Regions from separate parts of the Streptomyces sp. NPDC012827 genome, predicted to be linked through region 1. Evidence: riboswitches for the same ligand, from Rfam matches in the RefSeq annotation. Region 1 holds a riboswitch; each other region holds the start of a gene.
What was found. A riboswitch is a leader RNA that binds a small molecule or an ion and turns the genes downstream of it on or off. The one in region 1 is predicted to bind thiamine pyrophosphate.
Positions count from the first base shown of each region.

Region 2: another riboswitch for thiamine pyrophosphate. It lies ahead of ACFY60_RS00400 (thiamine ABC transporter substrate binding subunit); the one in region 1 lies ahead of thiO (glycine oxidase ThiO).
Region 3: another riboswitch for thiamine pyrophosphate. It lies ahead of thiC (phosphomethylpyrimidine synthase ThiC); the one in region 1 lies ahead of thiO (glycine oxidase ThiO).

Region 1 is NZ_JBIBBY010000005.1:173,344-182,800, reverse strand. Features, by position in the region: gene ACFY60_RS13160 (phytoene desaturase family protein) at 1-1,086, shown strand, start outside; gene ACFY60_RS13155 (hypothetical protein) at 1,121-1,987, opposite strand; gene metF (methylenetetrahydrofolate reductase [NAD(P)H]) at 2,042-2,959, opposite strand; gene thiE (thiamine phosphate synthase) at 3,092-3,751, opposite strand; gene ACFY60_RS13140 (Rv2175c family DNA-binding protein) at 4,079-4,444, opposite strand; gene ACFY60_RS13135 (NAD(P)/FAD-dependent oxidoreductase) at 4,488-5,702, opposite strand; TPP riboswitch at 5,809-5,921, shown strand; gene thiO (glycine oxidase ThiO) at 5,919-7,082, shown strand; gene thiS (sulfur carrier protein ThiS) at 7,079-7,279, shown strand; gene ACFY60_RS13120 (thiazole synthase) at 7,285-8,079, shown strand; gene pknB (Stk1 family PASTA domain-containing Ser/Thr kinase) at 8,179-9,457, shown strand, end outside.
Region 2 is NZ_JBIBBY010000001.1:94,817-104,273, reverse strand. Features, by position in the region: gene rpsB (30S ribosomal protein S2) at 1-853, shown strand, start outside; gene tsf (translation elongation factor Ts) at 963-1,799, shown strand; gene pyrH (UMP kinase) at 1,964-2,728, shown strand; gene frr (ribosome recycling factor) at 2,823-3,380, shown strand; gene ACFY60_RS00410 (phosphatidate cytidylyltransferase) at 3,380-4,483, shown strand; gene rlmN (23S rRNA (adenine(2503)-C(2))-methyltransferase RlmN) at 4,660-5,772, shown strand; TPP riboswitch at 5,802-5,912, shown strand; gene ACFY60_RS00400 (thiamine ABC transporter substrate binding subunit) at 5,994-7,088, shown strand; gene ACFY60_RS00395 (ABC transporter permease) at 7,127-8,740, shown strand; gene ACFY60_RS00390 (ABC transporter ATP-binding protein) at 8,740-9,457, shown strand, end outside.
Region 3 is NZ_JBIBBY010000002.1:173,097-182,553, forward strand. Features, by position in the region: gene hisC (histidinol-phosphate transaminase) at 1-605, opposite strand, end outside; gene ACFY60_RS04180 (LacI family DNA-binding transcriptional regulator) at 1,125-2,231, shown strand; gene ACFY60_RS04185 (metallophosphoesterase) at 2,563-4,002, shown strand; gene ACFY60_RS04190 (hypothetical protein) at 4,162-4,818, shown strand; gene thiC (phosphomethylpyrimidine synthase ThiC) at 4,923-6,737, opposite strand; TPP riboswitch at 6,732-6,847, opposite strand; gene ACFY60_RS04200 (YibE/F family protein) at 6,919-8,325, shown strand; gene ACFY60_RS04205 (SsgA family sporulation/cell division regulator) at 8,482-8,916, opposite strand; gene ACFY60_RS04210 (IclR family transcriptional regulator) at 9,053-9,457, opposite strand, start outside.

The sequences.
Region 1 (9,457 bases):
ACGGGCGCGGGCGAACGCTGGGGCGACTTCCTGGTACGGGCCCGCGAGGCCTGGGACCGGACCCGGCGCCCGCTCCTGGAGGAGCCGCAGCCCGCCGACCCCGCTCCCCTGGCCCGCGAACCGTACCCGGCCCTCCGGACGGGCCTCCTGCGCCGGCCGGCCACGACGCTCGCCGGCATCGGCTCGCGTGAGCTGCGCGACCCGCGCCTCGCGGCCCTGCTCGACGCCTACGCCTGGTCGTACGGCTTCGATCCGGCCACCGCTCCCGCCTCCGCGGCGGTCCTGCCGTACATGGAGCTGACCTTCGGCAGCTGGTACGTGGGCGGTGGCCTGCGGGCGCTCGCGGAGGCCGTGTACGAGCGGTGCCGGAAGCGGCGGGTGGAGTTCGTCTTCGGTACGGCGGTGGCGGACGTCCTGGAGAAGGACGGGCGGGCGGCCGGTGTGCGGCTCGCGACGGGTGAGGCGGTGGAGGCGGACCACGTGGTCTCCGGCGCCCCCGTCCCCGCGCTGTACCGCGACCACGTGGTCGCGTGGGAGCGGCAGGACGAGGACGTGCCGCGGTACCAGGAGACGGGGACGAGCCGGGTGACGGTCTGTCTGGCGCTGCGCGGGGCGCGGGAGCCGGAGGCCGCGCACCGGACGGTGGTGCACGCCGCGGGCGGGCGGCCGGCAGTGACCGTGCTGCGGCCGGACGATCCGGCGCTGCGGCCCGACGCCGGGCACGAGTCGGTGACGGTCACCGCGACCGTGCGGACCGGCGGCGAGCGGGACTGGGAGGCCTTCGCCGACGCGATGGTGGCGGCGGCCGGACAGGCGGTTCCCGGCCTCGCCGGGCGCCTCCTGTGGCGGCACGTCCGCACCCCGGAGGACGTACGGCGGGACACCGGCTGCGCCGAGGTGCCGGGCCCGGCGCTGGCGGGCGCCGGGGGGCGGCTGCTGCCGGCCGCGAACCCGTCCCCGCTGCCGGGCCTGTACCTGGCGGGCGGCTGGTCGCACCCGGGGGGCGGGCTCGCCCACGCGGGCATGTCCGGCGCGCTGGTCGCGGGCCTCGTCGTGGAGGGCGTGGACTTCCGCGGCTCGCGGTGACCGGGCGGCCCGCCGCGGCCGCCCGGGTGCCGGCTCAGTAGCGGTACGGGGACCGGTCGTCGGGGAGCTGCTGCTCGTAGCCGTACGCCTCCGGGGTGTGCGGCTGCGGCGGCTCGGGCTCGGTGTCGCGCTGCTGGGGGACCCACACGCCGCCGGGCGGCGTGTCGTAGGCGGAGGACGGCGCGTAGGGGTCGCCGTAGTACGGGGCGTACTGCTGGGCGTCCGTGCCCGGGCCGATGTACGGGTCGGAGTAGGCGGCGTACTGCTGCTGACCGTCACCGGTGCCGTAGTCGTAGGCGGGCTGCGCGGGGTACTCGGCGGGGAAACCGTCGTAGCCGCCGTGGCCCGGCAGCCCGTCCTGGCCCGGCGCTCCGTAGGCCGCCGTCGGGTCGTACGCCCCCGTGTCGCCGTGGGCGCCGCCGCCGGCGGGCGCGTAGACGGCGTACTGCCCCGTCTCGTCGGGGATCGGCAGGGGCTCGTACACCGCGGTGACCTCCGGCTCGCCGCCCCGCGCGGTCCCCGCCGCCTCCGGGGTGCCGGTCCCGTCCGCGCCCTCACCCTCGCCGTCGTACGAGAGTTCGGTCACCTCCAGGGTCGCCCCGCGTCGCCCGGACCCGCCGGACCTGCGGCGGCGGCTCGCGCCGGGGTTGCCGCCGATCGCCCAGCCGGTGGAGAAGCCGCGCCGGAAGGAGAGCGTGACGTAGGTCTGTCCGACGGCGAACGCGAGGGCGCCGAGGACGATGACGGGGACCGAGGGCAGCAGCACGCCCACGACCACGCCGAGGAAGCCGGCGAAGGCGAGGAGACGCCAGCGCAGTCGCGCCTTGTACTGGAGGAGCACCTCGCCCAGCAGCCAGAGCGCCACCACACCGAACGCGATGTAGAGGACCGTCCACCCCATGCCCCGCCGCCCCTCTCCACGGTCACCGCCGCGGGTCGGGGCGGGTACGACCGGTCACGACTGCTGGTGCAGTCCGAGATTCTCGTAGATCTCGAGCGTCGCGGTGGAGCTGTTCAGCGTGATGAAGTGCAGTCCGGGGACACCCTCGGAGAGCAGCCGCGCGCAGAACTCCGTCGCGAACTCGATACCGATGGAGCGTACAGCGGCGGGATCGTCCTTGACCGCGAGGATCCGCTCTTTCACGTCCGCGGGGAAGGCGGCGTTGCTCAACTCGGGCAGCCGGCCCAGGGTCTTCACGTTCACGACGGGCATGACCTCGGGGATGATCGGGGTGTCGCAGCCGGCCTTGGCGACGCGGTCGCGGAGCCGCAGATACCTCTCCGGGTCGAAGAACATCTGGGTGATGGCGTAGTCCGCGCCGGCGCGGCACTTGTCCACGAAGTGCCGGATGTCCGTGTCCCAGTCGGTGGAGCGCGGGTGCATCTCCGGGAAGGCGGCGACGCCCACGCAGAAGTCGCCGGACTCCTTGATGAGCCGGACCAGGTCGGCGGCGTAGCGGACGCCCTCGGGGTGCTCGACCCACTCCCCCAGCGGGTCGCCGGCGGGGTCGCCGCGCAGCGCCAGCATGTTGCGGATGCCGGCGTCGGCGTACTGGCCGAGGATGTTGCGCAGTTCCGCGACGGAGTGGTCGACGGCGGTGAGGTGGGCGACGGGGGTGAGCGTGGTGTCGGAGGCGATCTTCTGGGTGGCCTTGACGGTGCCGCCCCGGGTGGTGCCGCCTGCGCCGTAGGTGACGGAGACGAAGCTCGGGCCGACCGCCTCGACGCGGCGCATGGCGTTCCAGAGGACCTGTTCGCCCTTCTCGGTCCGGGGCGCGTAGAACTCGAACGAGTACGACGTGCTGCCGGAGGCGAGGATCTCGCGGACCGTGCGGGCGCGGTCCGAGCGGACGGAAGCGGTTCCAAGGGCCATACGGGCAGGTTAGACGCGGTCCGGGAAGCGGCGTACCGGTCGTCCGAAAGATGGACAGCTTTTCGGACAGCGAAAAGCGGGGGCCGGGCGGGGCCCGGGTTCCGTCCCTCGCCCGGCCCCCGCTCCCGGGCGCTACGCCGCCGCGGCGGTCCGCTCGCGGACGCGCCGGGCGAGGGCGGCGGTCGCGGCGGCCGGGTCGTCGGCCTCCGTGATCGCCCGGACGACGACGATCCGGCGCGCGCCGGCGTCCAGGACCTCGTCCAGGTTGGCGGCGTCGATGCCGCCGATGGCGAACCAGGGGCGGTCCTGGGCGAGGCCCGCCGCGTACCGGACGAGCCCGAGGCCCGGCGCGTACCGGCCGGGCTTGGTGGGCGTGGGCCAGCAGGGGCCGGTGCAGAAGTAGTCCACGCCGGGCTCGGCGGCGGCCGCGGCCACCTCGGTCTCGGCGTGGCAGGAACGGCCGATGAGCACCTCGTCGCCGAGGATCGCGCGGGCGGCGGGCACGGGGAGGTCGCCCTGGCCGAGGTGGAGGACGTCGGAGCCGATCGCGTGGGCCACGTCGGCCCGGTCGTTCACGGCCAGGAGCGTGCCGTGGCGCCGGCAGGCGTCGGCGAGGACGGCGAGGTGCTCCAGCTCCTCGGCGGCCTCCATGCCCTTGTCGCGCAGCTGCACGACGTCGACGCCGGAGGAGAGCACGGCGTCGAGGAACTCGGGCAGGTCGCCCTGCCGCTTGCGCGCGTCGGTACACAGGTAGAGCCGGGCGTCGGCGAGTCGCTCACGGGGTGTGGGCATGGCTGGGTCCCCCCATCGGGTGGTGCCGGCACGACGCCGACCGATGGCCCACCGCCGCGCCCGCTGCTGGATCTGTCGCTGTTGTCGAGCCGCGCGGCCGCCACGGTAGCGGGTGGGGGCACGACCGGAGGCCGGTGGGGGGCCGGTGCGGGAGGGGGCACGGGCAGGCGGAGGCCGGATGCCCGGGGGCGGGACCCGGCGGGGCCCCGGCGACGGGCGCGGGACCGGGGGCACGGCGCGCAAGGCACGACACCCCGCCCCTCGGCGGGGCGGGGTGTCATCGGTCGCGTCAGCGCCGCCCCGCGCGGGGCGCGCCGTTCCGGCGGGTCAGACAGCGAGCGCCTGGGCGCGGCGCTTCACCTCCGTGCCGCGGTTCTCGGCGAGCGCCTGCGCGGGCGTGCCCGGCAGGCTCGGGTCCGGAGTGAACAGCCACTCCAGCATTTCCTCGTCGTTGAAGCCGTCGTCCCGCAGCAGCGTCAGGGTGCCGGCGAGGCCCTTGACGACCTTGTCGCCCTGGATGAAGGCGGCCGGCACCTGCAGGGCGTTGTTCTCCCCGCGGCGTACGGCGATGAGCTGGCCGTCCTTGACCAGCTGCCGGACACGCGTCACCTCGACGTCCAGCATCTCCGCGATGTCGGGGAGGTAGAGCCACGCGGGGACGAGAGCATCGATCTTTTCGTCAATCTCGGTCACGGGACAAGCGTGCCATCCCGGACCGACAGCCGGTAGTCGGGCCCTACCGGACGGCCGCCTTCAGGGGGACGGCCGGGTCGGCGGCGCGCTCCGGGTCGACGGGCGTGGCGGTCTCGATGAGCTTGCGGCCCTGGGCCAGGTCGCGGGGCCGGCCCACGGCCAGCAGGGCGACGGGCACCCCTCCGCGCAGCCACAGCACGCTCCAGGCCTCCGAGGAGGGGTCCCCGCGCCACACCGTTCCGTCGGCGTCCGCGTGGCGTCCCGCGTACTGGACGAACCGGCCGAACTGCTCGGACCAGAAGTACGGCACCGGGTCGTACGGCTCCGGCAGCGCGCCCAGGATGTCGGCGGCGACCGTGCGCGGGCCCTGGAGGGCGTTGTCCCAGTGGTGGACGAGGAGCCGGGCGCCGTAGCGGGCGGAGGGGAAGGAGGCGCAGTCACCGACGGCGTACACGTCGGGCAGGGAGGTGCGCAGCCGGTCGTCGGCGGTCACGGCGCCGTCCGGGTCGAGGGCGATGCCGGAGCCGGCGAGCCAGCCGGTGGCGGGGCGGGCTCCGATGCCGACGACGACCGCGTCGGCGGCGAGTTCCCGGCCGTCGTCCAGGACGACGGCGCCGGGACGGACGGTCGCCACGCGCGCGTGGGTGAGGAGGTCGGCGCCGCGCTCGGCGTACCAGCCGGCCATGAAGGCGGTGACCTCGGCGGGCAGGGCGTCGCCGAGCGGCCGTTCGGCGGCCTCGACGACGGTGACGGCGCAGCCCGCCTCCCGGGCGGCGGTGGCGAACTCGGCGCCGATCCAGCCGGCGCCGACGACCACGACGGTCTTCCGCCGTTCGAGGACGGGGGCGAGGCGCAGGGCGTCGTCCAGGGTGCGGAGCAGATGGACGCCGGGGACGCCCTCGGCGCCCGGCAGGGGGACCGGGTGGGCGCCGGTGGCGAGCACCAGGGCGTCGTACGGGACGGGCCCGGCGCCGGTGTCGATCTCGCGGTCGCCGGGGCGCAGGGCGACGGCCTCCAGGCCGAGCCGGAGGTCGATGTCCAGGTCGGCGAAGTCGATGTCGAAGGCGGAGCCCTCGGCCTTGCCCAGGAGGACCGCCTTGGAGAGCGGGGGACGGTCGTAGGGCTGGTGGGGTTCGGCTCCGATCAGGGTCACCGCGCCGGTGAAGCCCTGCTCGCGCAGGGCGACGGCGGTCTGCACGCCCGCCATCCCGGCTCCGGCGATCACGACGTGCCTCGGGGTCTGCTGGTGCTCGCTCACCGGACCACCATACGCAGCTGACGACACGTCAGCCTTCAGGGGCGTACCGGTCCCGGGGACGGGCTGTACCGGCCCCGGGGGGCGGGGGTTAGTCTGGCCACCGACGTGAAGCACTCGCGGGAGCCCGGACGCACCGGGCTGAGAGGGAGGCTGGCCGGCCTCCGACCGTACGAACCTGATCCGGGTCATGCCGGCGAAGGGAGGGGCTGGACGCCCATGCGTTCTTCCGATGTCCTCGTGGTCGGGGGCGGCATCATCGGCCTGGTCACGGCCTGGCGGGCGGCGCGGCGCGGGCTGCGCGCCGCGGTCGTCGACCCGGAGCCCGGCGGCGGGGCCGCCCGGGTCGCGGCCGGGATGCTCGCCGCCGTCACCGAACTGCACTACGGCGAGGAGACCCTGCTGGGGCTGAACCTCGCCTCCGCGGCGCGCTATCCCGCGTTCGTCGCCGAGCTGGAGGAGGCCGCCGGCCACGGTGTCGGCTACCGCGCCTGCGGCACGCTCGCCGTCGCGCTCGACGCCGACGACCGCGCCCACCTGCGGGAACTGCACGCCCTCCAGACCCGCTGCGGACTGGCGTCCGCGTGGCTGAGCGGACGGGAGTGCCGGCGCCTCGAACCGATGCTGGCGCCGGGCGTGCGCGGCGGCCTGCGGGTCGACGGCGACCACCAGGTCGACCCGCGCCGGCTCGCCGCCGCGCTCGTCGTCGCCTGCGAGCGGGCCGGGGTGGTCCTCCACCGCGCCCGCGCGGAGCGGCTGGTGGTGGTACGGGACCGGGCGACCGGGGTCCTCCTGGAGGGCGGCGGGGAGCTGAGCGCCGGTCAGGTCGTGCTGGCCGCGGGCAGTCTGAGCGGGCGGCTCGCCGGCGTGCCGGAGGAGGTGCTGCCGCCGGTGCGCCCCGTGAAGGGGCAGGTGCTGCGGCTGCGGGTGCCGCCCGCGTACGCCCCCTTCCTCTCCCGGACCGTGCGGGCCGTGGTCCGGGGCAGCCACGTCTACCTCGTCCCCCGCGCCGACGGCGAGCTGGTCGTGGGCGCCACCAGCGAGGAGCTCGGCTGGGACACCACCGTCACGGCGGGCGGGGTGTACGAGCTGCTGCGGGACGCGCATGAACTCGTCCCCGGACTGACCGAGCTGCCGCTCACCGAGACCCTCGCCGGGCTGCGCCCCGGCTCGCCCGACAACGCGCCGATGCTTGGCCCGAGCGCCCTGCCCGGCCTCCACCTGGCCACCGGCCACTACCGCAACGGGGTGCTGCTCACCCCCGTCACCGGCGACGTCATGGCGGAGGTCCTCGCCACGGGCGTCCTCCCCGACGAGGCGCGCCCCTTCTCCCCCCTCCGTTTCTCCTCCGCCCCTCCCGTACGACAGGAGCAGCCCGTATGAACGTGTCCGTGAACGGAGAGGCCCGGGTCCTGGACGGCCCCGTCTCCCTCGACGCCCTCGTCGCCACCCTGACCACGGCGCCCACCGGGGTGGCCGCGGCCGTCAACGAGACGGTCGTGCCGCGCGGCGAGTGGGCGGCGACGCTGCTCGGTGACGGCGACCGGGTCGAGGTCCTCACCGCGGTGCAGGGGGGCTGAGCGCGATGTCCGACGACGTGTTCGTCCTCGGCGGTACGGAGTTCTCCTCCCGTCTCATCATGGGGACGGGCGGCGCGCCCAGCCTGGACGTCCTGGAGCGCTCCCTCGTCGCGAGCGGTACGGAGCTGACCACCGTCGCCATGCGGCGCCTGGACCCGACGGTGCGCGGCTCGGTCCTCTCCGTCCTGGAGCGGCTCGGCGTCCGGGTCCTGCCCAACACGGCGGGCTGCTTCACGGCGGGCGAGGCCGTCCTGACCGCCCGGCTCGCCCGGGAGGCGCTCGGCACCGACTGGATCAAGCTGGAGGTGGTGGCGGACGAGCGGACGCTGCTGCCGGACACGGTGGAGCTCCTCGACGCGGCGGAGACCCTCGTGGACGAGGGCTTCACCGTGCTGCCGTACACCAACGACGACCCCGTTCTCGCGCGGAAGCTGGAGGACGTGGGGTGCGCGGCGATCATGCCGCTCGGTTCCCCGATCGGTTCGGGGCTCGGCATCCGCAACCCGCACAACTTCGAGCTCATCGTGGAGCGGGCGGGGGTGCCGGTGATCCTCGACGCGGGGGCCGGTACGGCGTCGGACGCGGCGCTCGCGATGGAGCTGGGCTGCGAGGCGGTGATGCTGGCGTCGGCGGTGACGCGGGCGCAGGAGCCGGTGCTGATGGCGGCGGCGATGCGGCACGCGGTCGAGGCGGGCCGCCTCGCCCGCCGCGCCGGCCGCATCCCCCGCCGCCACTTCGCGGAGGCCTCCTCCCCCCACGAGGGCCGCGCCCACCTGGACCCGGAGCGCCCGGCGTTCTGAGCCCGGGGCCGGGTGCGGGGTGCGGGGTGCGTCACAGGTGCGTCGCAGTGGGGCGGGACCCGGGCGGGGGGCCGCCGGGCGGCTCGTAGACTCGACGCCGTGGACACGACCCTCCAGGACCCCCTCGTCGGGCGGCTGCTCGACGGCCGCTACCGCGTCGACGCGCGCATCGCCGTCGGCGGGATGGCCACGGTCTACCGGGCCGTCGACACCCGCCTCGACCGCGTCCTCGCGCTCAAGGTGATGCACCCCTCGCTCGCGGCGGACGCCGCCTTCGTCGAGCGTTTCATCCGCGAGGCGAAGTCCGTCGCCCGGCTCGCGCACCCCAACGTCGTCGGGGTCTTCGACCAGGGCGCCGAGGACGCCTACGTCTACCTGGCCATGGAGTACGTCGAGGGCTGCACGCTCCGGGACGTGCTCCGGGAGCGCGGCGCGCTGCGGCCCCGCGCGGCGCTCGACATCCTGGAGCCGGTGCTCGCCGCGCTCGGCGCCGCGCACCGGGCCGGGTTCGTGCACCGGGACATGAAGCCGGAGAACGTCCTGATAGGGGACGACGGCCGGGTGAAGGTGGCCGACTTCGGTCTGGTCAGGGCCGTGGGGACGGCGACGGCCACCACCGGTTCGGTCCTCGGCACCGTCTCGTACCTGGCACCGGAACAGATCGAGCACGGCACGGCCGACACCCGCGCCGACGTGTACGCCTGCGGCGTCGTCCTGTACGAGATGCTCACGGGCGGCAGGCCGCACTCCGGTGACACGCCCGCCCAGGTGCTCTACCGGCATCTGCACACCGACGTGCCCGCGCCCTCGGCCGACGTGCCCGGTCTCGCCCTGGAGCTGGACGAGCTGGTCGCCGCGGCGACCGCCCGCAACCCCGAGGTCCGGCCGCACGACGCCGTCGCGCTGCTGGCCCTCGTCCTCCAGGCCCGGGCGGCGCTCACGGAGGAGCAGCTGGACACCGCGCCGCCACGGGCCCGCGCGGAGGACCGGGACACCGCCGAGGACCGCACCAGCGTGATCCCCCGGGCCGTACCGGCCGCGCCGGACCCGCAGCCGGTGCGGCACACCAGCCGGCTGGCCGTGCCGGAGCCCGCGCCGGAGCCGGTGGCGGCGCCCGCCGCGCGCCGACGGCCGCCCCGGGGCCCGCTGATGATCGTGGCGGCGCTGCTGCTCGTCCTCGGTCTCGGCGCCGGGGTCTGGTACATCAACTCGGGCCAGTTCACGCGGGTCCCGGCCGTCCTCGGCCAGACCGAGGAGGCGGCGGCGAAACGTCTCGCCGAGGCCGGTCTGGAGGTCGGCACGACGCAGCGCGCGTTCAGCGACGTGTACGAGCGCGGCACCGTCATGGCCGCCGACCCGGCGCCCGGCGAGCGCGTCC
Region 2 (9,457 bases), on a different contig from region 1:
GACCCGTCGCTGGAACCCGAAGATGAAGCGTTTCATCTTCACCGAGCGCAACGGCATCTACATCATCGACCTGCTCCAGTCGCTGTCGTACATCGACCGCGCCTACGAGTTCGTCAAGGAGACCGTCGCGCACGGCGGCTCCATCATGTTCGTCGGTACGAAGAAGCAGGCCCAGGAGGCCATCGCCGAGCAGGCGACCCGCGTCGGCATGCCGTACGTGAACCAGCGCTGGCTGGGCGGCATGCTCACCAACTTCTCGACCGTCTACAAGCGTCTGCAGCGCCTCAAGGAGCTCGAGCAGATCGACTTCGAGGACGTGGCCGCGTCGGGCCTCACCAAGAAGGAGCTCCTGGTCCTCTCCCGCGAGAAGGCCAAGCTGGAGAAGACCCTCGGTGGTATCCGCGAGATGCAGAAGGTGCCGAGCGCCGTCTGGATCGTCGACACCAAGAAGGAGCACATCGCCGTCGGTGAGGCGCGCAAGCTCCACATCCCGGTCGTCGCGATCCTCGACACCAACTGCGACCCCGACGAGGTCGACTACAAGATCCCGGGCAACGACGACGCGATCCGCTCCGTCACCCTGCTCACCCGCGTGATCGCCGACGCCGTCGCCGAGGGCCTCATCGCCCGCTCCGGCGCCGCGACCGGCGACTCGAAGCCGGGCGAGAAGGCCGCGGGCGAGCCGCTCGCCGAGTGGGAGCGCGACCTGCTCGAGGGCGACAAGAAGGCCGACGAGGCCGCCGCCGAGAAGCCGGCCGAGGCCGAGGCCGCCGCCGAGGCTCCGGCTGCCGAGGCTCCGGCCGCGGAGGCCGAGGCCACCGAGGCTCCGGCCGCGGACGCCGAGCAGGCCTGACCCTTCAGGTCCCTGAGGACCTTCGGGTGGACGGCGGAGGCCCACGAAGCCTCCGCCGTCCACCCGTGGACCCGCCCGATCTTTCAGACTTCGAGAGAGAAACAGACTCATGGCGAACTACACCGCCGCTGACGTCAAGAAGCTCCGCGAGCTCACCGGCGCCGGCATGATGGACTGCAAGAAGGCCCTGGACGAGGCCGACGGCGACGTCGACAAGGCCGTCGAGGCCCTGCGCATCAAGGGCCAGAAGGGTGTCGCCAAGCGTGAGGGCCGCTCCGCCGAGAACGGCGCCGTGGTCTCCCTCATCGCCGACGACAACACCTCCGGTGTCCTGGTCGAGCTGAAGTGCGAGACGGACTTCGTCGCCAAGGGCGAGAAGTTCCTGGCCGTCGCCAACGCGCTCGCCGAGCACGTCGCCAAGACCTCCCCGGCCGACATCGACGCCCTGCTGGCCTCGGAGATCGAGTCCGGCAAGACCGTCCAGGCGTTCGTGGACGAGGCCAACGCCAACCTCGGCGAGAAGATCGTCCTGGACCGCTTCGCGCAGTACGCCGACGGTTACGTCTCCGCGTACATGCACCGCACCATGCCCGACCTGCCGCCGCAGATCGGTGTCCTGGTGGAGCTGGACAAGGAGGACGCCGCGGTCGCCAAGGGTGTCGCCCAGCACATCGCCGCGTTCGCCCCGAAGTACCTCTCCAAGGAGGACGTCCCGGCCGAGGTCGTCGAGACCGAGCGCCGCGTCGCCGAGGAGACCACCCGCGCCGAGGGCAAGCCCGAGGCCGCGCTCCCCAAGATCGTCGAGGGTCGCCTCAACGGCTTCTTCAAGGACGCGACGCTGCTCGGCCAGCCGTACGCCCTGGACAACAAGAAGACCGTCCAGCAGATCCTGGACGAGGCCGGTGTCACCCTGAAGCGCTTCTCGCGCATCAAGGTCGGCATCTGAGTCCGTTCGCATACGCGACGGACACCGGACCCCGGTAGGGTCTGAAGCAGTCGTCCGCGCCCGCGCAGGACGACCGCAGATCTGACGAGGAGGCCATTGCCGCACGGGACACCCACGAGGACCCCAGGCAATGGCCTTCTTCGTATGTGCACGAGGAGATCTCCATGAATCAGGGCGCCGTACAGGGCGACGACAACAACGGCAAAAAGGCCGGCCGCTACATGCTGAAGCTGTCCGGGGAGGCCTTCTCCGGCGGTACCGGCCTGGGCGTCGACCCCGACGTCGTGCACGCCATCGCGCGCGAGATCGCGGCAGTCGTCCGCGACGGCGCGGAGATCGCGATCGTGATCGGCGGCGGAAACTTCTTCCGCGGCGCCGAACTCCAGCAGCGCGGCATGGACCGGGCCCGGTCCGACTACATGGGCATGCTCGGCACCGTGATGAACTGCCTCGCCCTCCAGGACTTCCTGGAGAAGGAGGGCATCGACTCGCGCGTCCAGACCGCCATCACCATGGGGCAGGTCGCCGAGCCGTACATCCCGCTGCGCGCCGTGCGCCACCTGGAGAAGGGGCGCGTCGTCATCTTCGGCGCCGGTATGGGCATGCCGTACTTCTCCACGGACACCACGGCCGCCCAGCGTGCCCTGGAGATCGACGCCGAGGCCCTGCTCATGGGCAAGAACGGCGTGGACGGCGTCTACGACTCCGACCCCAAGACCAACCCCGACGCGGTCAAGTTCGACGCGCTGGAGTACGGCGAGGTGCTCTCGCGCGACCTGAAGGTCGCCGACGCCACCGCCATCACCCTGTGCCGGGACAACAATCTCCCGATCCTCGTCTTCGAACTGCTCACCGAGGGCAATATCGCGCGCGCGGTGAAGGGTGAGAAGATCGGCACGCTCGTGAGCGACCAGGGCACCCGGGCCTGACCCGAACCGGGAACCGCCCCGCCAGGGGCTGGACGACAGCCCTGCCGGTCGTACACCGTGCAGGACACAACGCGACGACACGCAGGAGCAACTGGTGATCGAAGAGACCCTCCTCGAGGCCGAGGAGAAGATGGAGAAGGCCGTCGTGGTCGCCAAGGAGGACTTCGCCGCGATCCGCACCGGCCGTGCGCACCCGGCGATGTTCAACAAGATCGTGGCGGACTACTACGGCGCCATCACGCCCATCAACCAGCTGGCGTCGTTCTCCGTCCCGGAGCCGCGCATGGCCGTGGTGACCCCGTTCGACAAGAGCGCGCTGCGCAACATCGAGCAGGCGATCCGGGACTCGGACCTCGGCGTCAACCCGAGCAACGACGGCAACATCATCCGGGTGGTGTTCCCCGAGCTGACCGAGGAGCGCCGCCGCGAGTACATCAAGGTCGCCAAGGGCAAGGCCGAGGACTCGAAGATCTCGATCCGCTCGGTCCGCCGCAAGGCCAAGGAGACCATCGACAAGCTCGTGAAGGACGGCGAGGTCGGCGAGGACGAGGGCCGCCGCGCCGAGAAGGAGCTCGACGACACCACCGCGAAGTACGTCGCGCAGGTGGACGAGCTGCTCAAGCACAAGGAAGCCGAGCTGCTCGAGGTCTGATGAACGACTCTTCCTGGGGGTCGCCGGCCGGTGCCGGCTTCGGCGGACCCGACCAGGGGCCTGCCCCGGCGGGTCCCGCCCACGATCGGCAGGAGGCGTCGCAGACTCGCCCCATGCCCATCGTGCCCGACGTTCCCGCCGGCGGATTCCAGGACGGTCACGGCCGGGGGGCCGCCCACACGGGCGGTCCCCTGTTCCGTGACGGGGGACCGCACGAGCACCCGCAGGAGCCCATGTCCAGCCCCACCCCCCCTCCGTCGTCCCCCTCCGGGGAGCCGCGGCAGAAGAAGAGCGCGGGGCGGGACCTGGGCGCGGCCATAGGGGTCGGAGTCGGTCTCGGCGCCGTCGTCATCGCCTCGCTGTTCTTCTGGCCGCCGGCGTTCGTCGGCGTCATAGCGATCGCCGTGGTGGTCGGGCTCTGGGAGCTCACCTCCCGTCTCCAGGAGCGCAAGGAGATCAAGGCGCCGCTGGTGCCGCTCGCCGTCGGCGGCGCGGCGATGGTCGTCGCCGGTTTCGTGCGCGGGCCGGAAGGCGCGTGGGTCGCGATGGCCCTGACCGCCCTCGCGGTGCTGGTGTGGCGGATGACGGAGCCCCCCGAGGGCTATCTGAAGGACGTCACGGCCGGTGTCTTCGCCGCGTTCTACGTGCCGTTCCTGGCGACGTTCGTGGCGCTGCTGCTCACGGCTGACGACGGGCCGTGGCGGGTGCTGACGTTCCTGCTGCTGACGGTCGTCAGCGACACGGGGGCGTACGCGATCGGCTGGCGGTTCGGCAAGCGCAAACTGGCCCCGCGGATCAGCCCCGGCAAGACCCGTGAGGGGCTGGCCGGCGCGGTGACGTTCGCGATGGCGGCGGGCGCGCTGTGCATGGAGTTCCTGATCGACGGCGGCACCTGGTGGCAGGGGCTGCTGCTGGGCCTGGCGGTGGCGGCGAGCGCGACGCTCGGTGACCTCGGCGAGTCGATGATCAAGCGGGACCTCGGCATCAAGGACATGGGCACGCTGCTGCCGGGGCACGGCGGGATCATGGACCGGCTGGACTCGCTGCTGCCGACGGCACCGGTGGTGTGGCTGCTGCTCGGACTGTTCGTCGGAACGGGTTGACGGACAGCGGGTACTCTGGAAGGGCTCGTGGCGCGTGGCGTCGCGGGCCCTTCGTAGTCCCCCGCCGCTGCGGGGGGTGATCCAGAGGTCTCCCGGCTCCGGCGCCGTGCCGCCGTGCTCGCCGTGCCACCCGCCGCCGCGGGGGCGGACCTCGTCGTTTTGAGGAGACGCCCGACGTGGCCCGTCCGCTTCCCGGAGAACTCACTTTCGTCGCCCCGCGCGGAGCCAAGCAGCCGCCGCGGCACCTCGCCGACCTGTCGCCCGCCGAGCGGAAGGAGGCGGTCGCGGCGATCGGCGAGAAGCCGTTCCGTGCCAAGCAGCTGTCGACGCACTACTTCGCCCGGTACGCGCACGACCCCGCGGCGTGGACCGACATCCCGGCCGCGTCGCGGGAGAAGCTGGCGGCCGAGCTGCTGCCGGACCTGATGTCGGTGGTGCGGCACGTGTCGTGCGACGACGACACCACCCGTAAGACGCTGTGGCGGCTGCACGACGGCACGCTCGTGGAGTCGGTGCTCATGCGCTACCCGGACCGGGTGACGATGTGCATCTCCTCCCAGGCCGGCTGCGGCATGAACTGTCCGTTCTGCGCCACCGGGCAGGCCGGTCTCGACCGGAACCTGTCGACCGCGGAGATCGTGCACCAGATCGTGGACGGGATGCGGGCGCTGCGCGACGGGGAGGTCCCCGGCGGGCCGGCGCGGCTGTCGAACATCGTGTTCATGGGGATGGGCGAGCCGCTCGCGAACTACAAGCGGGTCGTCGGCGCGATCCGCCGGCTCACCGACCCGGAGCCGGACGGCCTCGGTCTGTCGCAGCGCGGGATCACCGTGTCCACGGTCGGCCTGGTGCCGGCGATGCTGCGGTTCGCCGACGAGGGCTTCAAGTGCCGTCTGGCGGTCTCGCTGCACGCGCCGGACGACGAGCTGCGCGACACGCTCGTACCGGTGAACACGCGGTGGAAGGTGCGGGAGGTCCTCGACGCGGCATGGGAGTACGCGGAGAAGTCCGGGCGCCGGATCTCCATCGAGTACGCCCTCATCCGGGACATCAACGACCAGGCGTGGCGGGGTGACCTGCTGGGCCGGCTGCTGAAGGGCAAGAGGGTGCACGTCAACCTGATCCCGCTGAACCCGACCCCGGGCTCCAAGTGGACGGCGTCCCGGCCCGAGGACGAGAAGGCGTTCGTCGAGGCGATCGCCGCCCACGGCGTTCCGGTGACCGTCCGGGACACCCGCGGCCAGGAGATCGACGGCGCCTGTGGACAGCTCGCGGCGTCCGAGCGCTGACCTTGTACGCTGTGCTCGAACACATCTGCATATTCCGACAGGGGAGCGCCACAGCGCTGAGAGTGCGGTGACCGTCAGACCGCAGACCCTCTGAACCTCGCCCAGGTCATTCTGGGTAGGAAGTTCGGTCGTTAACTCGAGCTGTTGCGCCCTGCCCGCGTCCGGTCCGCCGGTCGCGGGCAGGGCCGCGTCTCTTCCTGGTCACCCCCAGGAGGAATCCAGTGAGCACCAAGAAGTACGCCGCCGTCGCGCTGGTCGCGGCGCTGGGCGTCACGAGTCTCGCCGCCTGCTCCACCGAGGACGTCCGCGACGCGGCGGGCAAGAGCGGTGGGCCGGCGCCGAAGACCGTGACGCTCGTGAGCCACGACTCGTTCAACGCCTCCAAGGAGGTGCTGGCCGCGTTCACCGAGGAGACCGGTTACACGGTCAAGATCCTCAAGGCCGGTGACGCGGGCGAGGCCGTGAACAAGGAGATCCTCACCAAGGGCTCGCCGCAGGGTGACGTCTTCTTCGGCGTCGACAACACCCTGCTGTCCCGCGCCCTCGACAACGGGATCTTCGTGCCGTACGAGGCGAAGGGCCTGGACCGGGTGCCCGCCGCGTACCGGCCGGACGAGGAGCACCGGGTCACGCCCGTCGACTCCGGCGACATCTGCGTCAACTACGACAAGAAGTTCTTCGCGGACAAGAAGCTGGCGCCGCCGCGGACCTTCGACGACCTGGCGAAGCCGCAGTACAAGGACCTGCTGGTGGTGGAGAACCCGGAGCGGTCCTCCCCGGGCCTCGGTTTCCTGCTCGGCACGGTCGCCGCGTACGGCGACGAGGGCTGGCAGGACTACTGGAAGAAGCTGAAGGCCAACGGGGTCAAGACCGTCGACAGCTGGGAGCTCGCCTACAACCAGGAGTTCTCCGGCTCGGCCGGCGGCAAGCAGGCCAAGGGCGATCGGCCGCTCGTCGTCTCGTACGCCTCCAGCCCGCCCGTGGAGGTCCTCTACGGCGAGCCGCGGCCGAAGGAGGCCCCCACGGGGGTGTCGACCGGCACCTGCTTCCGGCAGATCGAGTTCGCGGGGCTGCTGAACGGGGCGAAGAACCCCGAGGGCGGCAAGAAGCTGATCGACTTCCTGATCTCCAAGAAGTTCCAGGACGACATGCCGCTGCAGATGTTCGTCAACCCGGTGGCGAAGGACGCGAGCCTGCCGGAGCTGTTCACGCGGCACGGCGTGGTGGTCGAGCGGCCGGAGACGATGGCGCCGGAGAAGATCGCCGAGAAGCGTGACGGGTGGATCCGGCAGTGGTCCTCGCTCGTCCTGAAGTGACGCGCGGTCGCGGGGGGAGCGCGGCGCGGCTGGGCCTGATGGCCCTGCCGGTCGCGTTCTTCGCGGTCTTCTTCGCCTGGCCGGTCGTCTCGATCGTGGACCGGGGGCTGCGGCCCGACGGGACGTGGCGGTTCGGCCGGATCGGCGAGACGCTGAGCCGGCCGGAGATCCTGGACGTGCTCGGTTTCACCGTGGGGCAGGCGGCGGCCTCCACCGGGCTGACGCTGCTGCTCGCGCTGCCGGGGGCGTACGTCTTCGCCCGCTTCGACTTCCCCGGCAAGAACGTGCTGCGGGCGGTCGTCACGGTGCCCTTCGTGCTGCCGACGGTGCTCGTCGGCACGGCGTTCCTCGCGGTCGCCGGCCGGGGCGGGCTGACGGACACGCTGTGGGGGGTGCGGCTCGACACCGGTGTGTGGGCCATCCTCCTCGCCCATGTCTTCTTCAACTACGCGGTGGTCGTCCGGACCGTCGGCGGGCTCTGGGCCCAGCTCGACCCGCGCCAGGAGGAGGCGGCCCGGGTCCTCGGCGCCTCCCGCTTCACGGCCTGGCGGACGGTGACGCTGCCGGCGCTGGTGCCGGCCGTGTCGGCGGCCGCGCTGATGGTGTTCCTGTTCACCTTCACCTCCTTCGGTGTCGTGCAGATCCTCGGCGGGGACGCGTACACGACGCTGGAGGCGGAGATCTACCGGCAGACGGCCCGGCTGCTGGACCTGCCGACGGCCGCCGTGCTGACGCTGACGCAGTTCGTGGCGGTCGGCGTGATCCTCGGTGTGCACGCCTGGACGGTCCGCCGGCGGGAGACCGCGCTGCGGCTGGTGGCGGCGGAGCGGACCGCCCGCCGGCCGCGCGGCGCCGGGCAGTGGACACTGCTGGCCGTGGTGCTGCTGACGGTGGCGCTGCTGATCCTGCTGCCGCTGGGCGTGCTCGTGGAGCGGTCCTTCGCCGGGCCCGACGGGTACGGGCTGCGTTACTACCGGGCGCTCGGTTCGCTCGACGCGACCGGCACCTTCCTGGTGCCGCCGCTGGAGGCGATCGGGAACTCGCTGCGGTACGCGGTGGCGGCGACCGGCATCGCGGTGCTGATCGGCGGGCTCGCGGCGGCGGCGCTGACCCGGCGGGCGGGGCGTCTCGTGCGCGGCTTCGACGCGCTGCTGATGCTGCCGCTCGGGGTGTCGGCGGTGACCGTCGGTTTCGGCTTCCTCATCACGCTCGACGAGCCGCCGTTCGACCTGCGGGCCAGCTGGATCCTGGTGCCGCTCGCGCAGGCCCTGGTCGGGGTGCCGTTCGTGGTGCGGACGATGCTGCCGGTGCTGCGGGCGGTGGACGAGCGGCTGCGGGAGGCGGCGGCCGTGCTCGGCGCCTCGCCGTGGCGCGCCTGGCGGGAGGTGGACCTGCCGATGGTGCGGCGGGCGCTGCTCGTCGCGTCCGGGTTCGCCTTCGCCGTCTCGCTGGGCGAGTTCGGCGCGACGGTGTTCATCGCCCGGCCGGACAGTCCGACGCTGCCGGTGGCGGTGGCACGGCTGCTGGGCCGGCCCGGTGAGCTCAACTACGGGCAGGCGATGGCCCTGTCGACGATTCTGATGGTGGTGTGCGCGGTGTCCCTGCTGCTGCTCGAACGGCTGCGGACCGACCGGACCACCGGGGAGTTCTGATGCTGACACTCGACGGCGCGACCGTACGGTACGGGGCGCGGGCCGTGCTCGACGGCGTGGACCTGGTGGTCGGCGAGCACGAGATCGTCTGTGTGCTGGGCCCCAGCGGCAGCGGCAAGTCGACGCTGCTGCGGGCGGTGGCGGGGCTGCGGGACCCGGACGCGGGGCGGGTGCTGCTGGGCGGTGCCGACCAGGCGGGCGTGCCGCCGCACCGGCGGGGTGTGGGGCTCATGTTCCAGGACCACCAGCTGTTCCCGCAGCGGGACGTGGCGGGGAACGTGGAGTTCGGCCTGCGGATGCGGGGGGTGGACCGGGCCGAGCGGGAGGGGCGGGTGGCGGAGCTGCTCGACCTGGTGGGGCTGCCGGGCGCGCAGCGGCGGGCGGTCGCCTCCCTGTCCGGTGGCGAGCAGCAGCGGGTGGCGCTGGCCCGGGCGCTGGCCCCCCGGCCCCGGCTCCTCATGCTGGACGAGCCGCTCGGGCAGCTGGACCGGGGGCTGCGGGAGCGGCTCGTGGTCGAGCTGCGGCAGCTCTTCGGGCGGCTGGGGACGACGGTGCTGGCCGTCACCCATGACCAGGGGGAGGCGTTCGCGCTGGCCGACCGGGTCGTGGTCATGCGGGAGGGCCGGATCGCGCAGTCGGGGGCGCCGGTGGAGGTGTGGCAGCGGCCCGCCTCCGCGTTCGTGGCCCGTTTCCTCGGCTTCGACAACGTGGTGCCCG
Region 3 (9,457 bases), on a different contig from region 1:
AACTCGCGGTACGCCTCGTCGATCACCACCAGGACGTCGGAGGGCACCCGGTCCAGGAAGCGCTCCAGCTCGGCCCGGCGCACGGCGGTGCCCGTGGGGTTGTTGGGGTTGCAGACGAAGATCAGTCGCGTCCGGTCGGTGATCGCCTCGGCCATGGCGTCGAGGTCGTGCACCTCACCCTCGGTCAGCGGCACCTGCACCGAGGTCGCCCCGCTGATCCGCGTGATGATCGGGTAGGCCTCGAAGGAGCGCCAGGCGTAGATCACCTCGTCGCCCGGGCCCGCGGTCGACTGGATCAGCGACTGGGCGATGCCGACCGAGCCGGTGCCGGTGGCGATGTGCGACACCGGCACGCCGAAGCGGTCGGCGAGCTCCTGCGTCAGCGCCGTGCAGGCCATGTCCGGGTAGCGGTTGAAGGTCGCGGCGGCGCCCACCACGCTCTCCATGACCCCCGGCAGCGGCGGGTAGGGGTTCTCGTTGGAGGAGAGCTTGAAGGCCACCGGCCCACCGGCGGCGGCCGGCTTGCCCGGCTTGTAGGTGGGGATGCCGTCCAGCTCGGCGCGCAGCTTCGGGCTGCCGGTGCTCGTCCCGCTGGTCTCGCTCACAGTGTGGCCTCCTCGACCGTCCGTACCACCAATACTCCTCACCTTATGAGGATTCGCCGCCGCTGCGAATGGCCTGTGGACAACAGGAGGGACACGCTGGGGAAACGGGACCCGTGACGGGCCGTACGGGACGGGGCGGAGGACCGCCCGCACGGACGGGCCCGGGGGCGGCCGGCCCCACCGGATGGGGCGGCGGCCGGCCCGGCCCTGCCGCGAGGGAAGGCCCGGCCGGGGGAGGGAGCGGACGGGCGAAAACCCCTGGGGGCGCGCAGCCGGGTGGCGCGCGCCGGTGGCGAGCGCCGTGGCGCGCGTCCCCCGAAGAGGTGAGTTGCGACCACTTGGCCGCGCCCGCCGCACGCCAGGCCCACACCACCCCGACCCCACTCAGTGCAGAAAGGAATCCCCAAATGCCTTTATTTGCAAGGTGATTCGTAAAATCGATCAAGCAGAAACGTGACTGTAAAGAGGCGCATATGCGGCCGTCCCGACCACCCCCGGTCGCCCTACTATCGGCTCGCCATGACAGCAGCAGGGAAGCACCAGGTGAGCCGGGCACAGACCCGGGGAAGCCGGCAGGGCCGAGCAGGCATCCGGGACGTGGCCGCCGCCGCCGGGGTCTCCATCACGACTGTCTCCGACGCGCTCAACGGCAAGGGCCGACTCCCGGACGCCACCCGCCGCCACGTCCGCGAGGTCGCAGACCGGCTGGGCTACCGCCCATCCGCGGCGGCCCGCACCCTCCGTACCGGCAAGTCGGGGCTCCTCGGCCTGACCGTGACCACGTACGGGGATGAACCTTTCACCTTCACCGAATTCGCGTACTTCGCGGAGATGGCCAGAGCCGCGACCTCGGCCGCGCTCGCCAGGGGCTACGCCCTGGTCATCCTCCCCGCCACCTCCCGCCATGACGTCTGGTCGAACGTCGCCCTCGACGGCACCGTCGTCATCGACCCCTCCGACCACGACCCGGTCGTGACCGAACTGGTCCGCCAGGGCCTGCCCGTCGTCTCCGACGGACGCCCCGCCGGCACCCTTCCGGTCACCGCCTGGGTCGACAACGACCACGAAGCCGCCGTCCTCGACCTGCTCGACCATCTCGCCGCCGCCGGCGCCCGCCGCATCGGCCTCCTCACCGGCACCACCACCGACACCTACACCCGCCTGTCGACCACCGCGTACCTCAACTGGTGCGAACGAGTCGGCCAGGACCCCGTCTACGAGGCCTATCCGGCGCACGATCCGTGCGCGGGCGCCGTCGCGGCCGATCGGCTGCTCGCCCGCCCGGACCGGCCCGACGCCGTCTACGGCCTCTTCGACCCGAACGGCACCGACCTCCTCGCGGCCGCGCGCCGCTACGGACTGCGTGTCCCCGACGACCTGCTGCTCGTCTGCTGCAGCGAGTCGACGGTCTACGCCACCACCGAGCCGCCCATCACGACCCTGTCCCTCAAGCCGCGCCGCATCGGTACCGCCGTGGTCCAGCTCCTCATCGACGCCATCGAGGGGGTCGAGACCGACGGTCCGGTCGAGCAGGTGATACCGACCGAACTCATCGTCCGCACCTCCTCGCAGCGGCGCCCGCCCCGCACGACGGTCAGCCCGCCGCGCTCACCCTCCAAGGACTGACCACCGGCCGAGGACCGGAACACGCCGGTCCTGGCCAGAAGGAGCCGTAAGGAGCCGCAAGGACTCGCGAGGGACCGGCCGAGGATCACCGTCCCGCCCCTGCCCGTGGGCGGTGACGGCCAAACCGGACGCCTCACCGGGTTGAACCCTGGACCGGACCTTCTCAATTCGGGCGAAACAACCGGTGAACCCGGAGTGGACCCGGATTCACCACCCCTGGTGCGTCACACAGGAGGACCCTCATTCCTATGATGGGCGGACGACACCGCGGACCACCCCGACCAGGCCGGTCCGCGATGTGCAGGGCATCGCGACGGTGGTGGAGGGGTCGATGACTCAGGGGGCCGGGCAGGAGCCCGTGGTGCGCACGGCGACATTGCGTGACTTCCGCGTACCGCCGTACGCCCGCGTGCCCGTTCAGGGCCACGCCACCGAACCGCCGACGGGCGACCAGCCCCCGGCCGCGTCGCCCCCGCCGGCACCCCCCGTACCGCCGACGGCTCCACCCGCCCCCGCTGCTCCCCCGGCCTCCGCCCCGCCCCTGCCGCCCACGGCACCGGCGCACACCGCCGCCCCGCGGCAGGCGGATCCGCAGGCCGCCCCGGCACCGCGGCCCGTCCCGTCGCAGCCGCACGCGCCCCAGCCGGCGACGCCGCAGCCGACCGCGCCCGATGCCCACGCGCCGATGCCCACCGCGCCGCAGCCCGCCGATCCGACCCTGCACCTCGGCCGGGTGCCCGCCGCCGCGTACCCGGACCCGGCCGGTTCCTCCTCCATCGTCACCGTCGCCACCGGGCACCCGGGCAACGCCTTTCCCGAGGGCCAGGCACCCGAGGGCTACACCCCGACCGAACGCGACCTCCCGGTGATCAACCGCGGCGACACCGTCCAGGTCCACGTCACCCAGGCCCCCGCGCCCGCGCCCGCGCCGGGCGCCGCCACCGGCGAAGGGCCCGGACCGCTGTACGTCGTCGGTGACGTCCACGGCTACCTCGACGAACTCGTCGCCGCCCTGTACGCGCAGGGCCTCATCGACGAGAACGGCGGCTGGGCCGCGGGCAACGCCCGCCTCTGGTTCCTCGGCGACTTCACCGACCGCGGCCCCGACGGCATCGGTGTCATCGACCTGGTCATGCGGCTCTCCGCCGAGGCCGCCGCCGCCGGCGGCTACTGCAAGGCCCTCATGGGCAACCACGAGCTGCTGCTCATCGGCGCCAAACGGTTCGGCGACACACCGGTCAACTCCGGTGCCGGCACCGCCACCTTCCAGGCCGCCTGGCTCCTCAACGGCGGCCAGAAGACCGACATGGACCGGCTCCAGGACGTCCACCTCCAGTGGATGTCCCGGCTCGACGCCGTCGTGCGGGAGGACGACCACCTCCTGCTGCACTCCGACACCACCGCGTACCTGGAGTACGGCGAGACGATCGAGGACGTCAACGACACCGTCCACGAGATCCTCAACCGGAACGACGCCGACGAGGTCTGGGACCTCTTCCGCAAGTTCACCAAGCGCTTCGCCTTCCGCGACGACGGCGGACCCCAGGCCGTGCAGGAACTCCTCTCCACCTACGGCGGCCACCGCGTCGTCCACGGCCACAGCCCCATCCCGTACCTCCTCGGCCAGGTCGGCGCGGAGGACGGCGAGGACTCCTCTGGCCCGGTCGTCGACGGTCCGCACGTGTACGCCGACGGTCTCGCGATCGCCATGGACGGTGGCGTGACCATGGCCGGAAAGCTGCTGGTCGTCCAACTCCCCCTGCCCGCCTGACGCGTCACCCTCCGCACCCGGAAAAGTCGAATTCCGGAAACTCCCTGTCAGCGCCCACGGTCCCCGCAATACCATCGGACCATCCGCAAGCAGGCTCTCCTCCGTTTCCGCCCAACCCGCCGCTGCCTGCGGCGCTTCGGGCCTACGGAGCATCGGGGGATGCACATGAACGTGGCTCCGCACCTGCTGACCGAGGACCGCGCCGAGTACGAGCGGGTCCTCGACGACGCACTGCGCACCGCCGGGACACGGCCGGAACTCGACGGTCTCGGCAGCCGGCTGACGAGCGCCCAGCTGCGCTCCATGGCGCTGAACGCGACAGCGCTGATCGCCGCCGCGGCGGCGAGCGAGTACGAGCACTTCGTCAGGGTCCGGGAACAGAGCCGGGCCCCCGCCGCACCCCGGCCGCCCACCTCCGCGCACGACGGCCCCGGCCCGGGCGTGGCCGCCATCATCACCGTCATGGTGCCCGTCCTCGCCGGCTCGGCAGCCGCGATCTTCCTGCTGGTCGGGGCGGTGCTGCACGCCCTGGCCCCGACCGTCGTGTTCGGCGGGACGCTGCTGACCGCCGGCCTCGTCTTCGGCGCCATCGCCGCCGGGGGCCTGCTGTGCGCGGGCGCCGGGCTCCTGGTCACGGCCCTCCGCAACAACCCGGCCGCGGCGGACCGCGACGACCCCGCCCCGGCCGACGAACTCTCCCTGGCCCGCGAGGCCTGGCGCCGGGCCCTCCTGGAACGCGGCATCCTCCCCTTCCTCACCACCGCCCTCGCCGCCACGGCACCCGCCGACCCGGCCCCGGACGCGTCCACCCCGTGAGCCGTACGCCTCCCGACCCACGGGAAGGCCCCGTAGAAAGCGGAAACGGAACCGGCCGACGACTCCCCCCGAAGCCGCCGACCGGTCCCCCCGTCGTGCGGAGGTCAGTCCGCCAGCGGCAGGTACACCCTGTTGCCGCTCGCCGCGAACTCCGCCGACTTCTCCGCCATGCCCGCCTGGATCTCCTCGGCCTTCAGGTCGCCGCCGTGCTCGCGGCGGATGTCCTGGGAGATCTTCATCGAGCAGAACTTCGGACCGCACATCGAGCAGAAGTGCGCGGTCTTCGCCGGCTCCGCGGGCAGCGTCTCGTCGTGGAACTCACGGGCCGTGTCCGGGTCGAGCGCCAGGTTGAACTGGTCCTCCCACCGGAACTCGAACCGCGCGTCGGAGAGCGCGTCGTCCCACTCCTGGGCCCCGGGGTGCCCCTTCGCCAGGTCCGCCGCGTGCGCGGCGATCTTGTAGGTGATGACGCCCGTCTTCACGTCGTCCTTGTTGGGCAGGCCCAGGTGCTCCTTGGGCGTGACGTAGCAGAGCATCGCCGTGCCCCACCAGGCGATCATCGCCGCGCCGATGCCCGAGGTGATGTGGTCGTAGGCGGGCGCCACGTCCGTGGTGAGCGGGCCGAGCGTGTAGAACGGCGCCTCCTCGCAGATCTCCTGCTGGAGGTCGATGTTCTCCTTGATCTTGTGCATCGGGACGTGCCCGGGGCCCTCGATCATGGTCTGCACGTTGTGCCGCTTGGCGATCGTGTTCAGCTCGCCGAGCGTGCGCAGCTCCGCGAACTGCGCCTCGTCGTTGGCGTCCGCGATCGAACCGGGCCGCAGCCCGTCGCCCAGGGAGTACGTGACGTCGTAGGCGGCGAGGATCTCGCAGAGCTCCTCGAAGTTCGTGTAGAGGAAGTTCTCCTTGTGGTGGGCGAGACACCAGGCCGCCATGATGGAGCCGCCGCGCGAGACGATGCCGGTCTTGCGGCGCGCGGTCAGCGGCACGTACGGCAGGAGCACGCCGGCGTGGACCGTCATGTAGTCGACGCCCTGCTCGGCCTGCTCGATGACCGTGTCCTTGTAGATCTCCCAGGTCAGTTCCTCGGCCCTGCCGTCGACCTTCTCCAGGGCCTGGTAGAGCGGCACGGTGCCGATGGGCACGGGGGAATTGCGCAGCACCCACTCGCGAGTGGTGTGGATGTTGCGGCCGGTGGAGAGGTCCATGACCGTGTCGGCACCCCACTTGGTCGCCCAGGTCATCTTCTCCACCTCCTCCTCGATGGAGGAGGTGACGGCGGAGTTGCCGATGTTGGCGTTGACCTTCACCAGGAACCGCTTGCCGATGATCATCGGCTCGATCTCGGGGTGGTTGACGTTGGCCGGCAGCACCGCGCGACCTGCGGCGATCTCCTCCCGTACGACCTCGGGGGAGACGTTCTCGCGGATCGCCACGTACTCCATCTCCGGGGTGATCTCCCCCCGGCGGGCGTACGCGAGCTGGGTCACCGCCCGGCCCTCCCGGCCGCGGCGCGGCAGGCGGGGGCGGCCGGGGAAGACGGCGTCGAGGTTCTTCAGCCCGCCGCCGCGCGGCGAGGTGTGCTTGATGCCGTCGTCCTCGGGGCGGACCGGACGGCCCGCGTACTCCTCGGTGTCGCCGCGCGCGATGATCCAGTTCTCGCGCAGCGGCGGAAGACCCCTCCGCACGTCGGTGTCGACGGTGGGGTCGGTGTACGGACCGGACGTGTCGTACAGGGTCACGTCCTTGCCGTTGGTGAGGTGCACCTGACGGACCGGCACCCGCAGGTCGGGGCGCGAGCCTTCGATGTACCCCTTGTGCCAGCCCGGCGTCCGCCGCTCGGAGGCGTTCGCTCCCGAGGCGTTGTTCCCGGCGGTGTTCTCGCCGGAGGCAGGCGTGTGCGCATCCTGAATGGTCATGAGACCGAATCTCCCTACGCCGGCATTACCCGGTAACAGGTTCGGCGGTCGGCGCAGCGTGTCGTCAGCGCCCTCTCAGCCCGGTGCTCCGAGCTCCCGCGTGTGCAAAGGTGCCACCACGCTAGCGTCATCCCTGGCGTGCTGAACAGTGGGCCCCCGACGTTCTTGCGATGATCGGTCGGTGACTTCCTCGCAGCAGACCCCCGATCCGCACGACCACGGCCACGGTGCGGGCGGCCATGGCCACGGTCACGCACCCCCGCCCGTCCCCGCTCACGCACCCGGGCACGGGTCCGGCTCCGGCCACGGGCACAGCCATGCCCACGGTCCCGCCGCGCCCGTCTCGCGCCACCTGCGCAGGGTCATCGCGGCGGTCCTGATCCCCTTCGCCACGGCGGTCGTGGTCGGCCTCGCGGTGCTGTGGCCGGGCGGCACGCCGGCGCACGAGCGGACCGGCGTGGGTTTCGACCGCCAGACCGAGCAGGGCACGGTCGTCTCGGTCGAGCGGGTCGACTGCAAGGACGTGAACGCCGCCCAGGTGCCCCCGACCGGTGACACCTCCACCCCACAGGGCCGGGAGGCGGTCAACGCCCAGCAGGGACAGTGCGAGAAGGCGACCGTCGAGGTCACCACCGGAAAGGACAAGGGCCGCAGGTTCGTCGAGATCGTGCAGCCGGACGCCCCGCGCCAACTGGACCAAGGGCAGGGCGTCGTGGTGGCGTACGCGCCGGACGCACCCCGGGACCTGCAGTACTCGGTGACGGACGTGAACCGGAAGATGCCCATGGCACTGCTGGCCGGCATCTTCGCGCTGGCGGTGGTGGTGGTCGGGCGGCTGCGGGGTCTGATGGCGCTGGTCGCGCTCGCGGTGAGCTTCCTGGTGCTGACCCTCTTCATCCTGCCGGCGATCCTGGAGGGCTCGAATCCGCTGGTCGTGGCGGTGGTCGGGTCGAGCGCGATCATGCTCATCGCGCTGTACATGTGCCACGGCCTGTCGGCCCGCACCTCGGTGGCGGTGCTGGGCACGCTGATCTCCCTGATGCTGATCGGCCTGCTCGGTTCGCTGTTCATCGGCTGGGCCTCGCTGAGCGGCAACACCGACGACAACACCGGTCTGATCCACGGCCTCTACCCGAACATCGACATGTCGGGTCTGCTGCTGGCGGGCGTCATCATCGGCTCGCTCGGCGTGCTCGACGACGTGACGGTCACCCAGACCTCGGCGGTCTGGGAGCTGCACCAGGCCGATCCCGGGATGGGCCCGCGCGCGCTCTACCGGGCGGGCATCCGGATCGGCCGGGACCACATCGCCTCGGTGGTGAACACCCTCGTCCTCGCCTACGCCGGTGCGGCCCTGCCGCTGCTCCTGCTGTTCTCGATCGCGCAGAGCAGCGTGGGCACGGTGGCCAACAGCGAGCTGGTGGCGGAGGAGATCGTACGGACGCTGGTCGGTTCGATCGGTCTGGTCGCCTCCGTGCCGGTCACCACCGGGCTCGCGGCCCTGGTCGTCTCGGCCGACCGCCCGGGGGGCGCCGGCGGCAGGAAGACGGCGCCGGTACGGGGCGGGCGGCGGCGCCGGGCCAAGTAGGCCCCGGCCGCTCGGTACGGCATTCCCGGGCCGCCGGGAGCGGGTGCCCGGCGGCGGGGTGGACGACGGCCCCGGGGCGCAGGGTCCCGGGGCCGTCGTTCGTCCACAGGCACCGGTGACCGCCCGACAGGTACGGTCTCCCGGCTTCCGTGTGTGTCAGCCGGCGTTCTCCTCGGCCAGGATCCGGCCGAGGGCCGCCTCCAGGTTGTCCTCGAAGTCACCGAGGGTGCATTCCTGCCCCAGCGGCACCAGCTTGTCCGTCCGGTCCAGGAAGGCGACGAGCGGCGGCGCGCTGGCTCGGAACAGCGCGCGGTCACTGCCGACCTGGAGGCGGATGGAGACGTCGGAGAGTCCTTCGGGTTCGGTGGGGGCGATGTGCACGTCCCCGTCCCCGCTGGGCCGGTTGATCCCGTCGAGCAGCAGTTCCCTGCCGAACGCCCAGGTCACCGGCGCGTCCCCGGGGAGGTGGAAGGTCATGCGCACCGCGTACGGATCCCGGGTCTCATATCGCAGTTCGACCGGGATCTTGAAGGAGAGCTCCTCGGAGACGAGGAAGCTCATCAGGACCTCGGCCTGAACCGTCTCTCGCATCATGTACCCCGCAGTCGGTGGAGCAGTGTGTGAACACAGCTGCTGAAGCTGTGACCGAAACGGCCAGGAATGATCCCTCGTGGCCCTCTTGACGCAATCGTGCTGTACGCGCTACCGGATCACAAGGAGTGATTTTTCAGATACTGATAGAGAAAGCGAGCGAGCTGAACAGCTTTCCGACCTCGGTACGTAGCCGCTCGATGGCTGGGAGTAGTCGTTCTTCCTGGTGGAGCGGTACGGAGACAGCCAGTGCGGCCGCCGTGGAGCCCACGGTGACAGGGAAGGCGGCACATACCGTGCCGAGCGCATATTCCTGCCGCTCCACCACGGGTTCCATCCGCCCGAAACCGGCCAAACGCTCCAAAAGGGCTTGACGGTTACAGAGCGTATACGGCGTCATCGCAGCCACCGGATGGCGATCGAGGTGGTCTTGACGAGATTTCAGATCGAGTTGGCTCAGCAGACACTGCCCGATCGCGTGGGCGTGCGCGGTCTCGCGGAAATCGGCCCACTCCTCCACGGCGGGGGAGGAGGGCGTGTC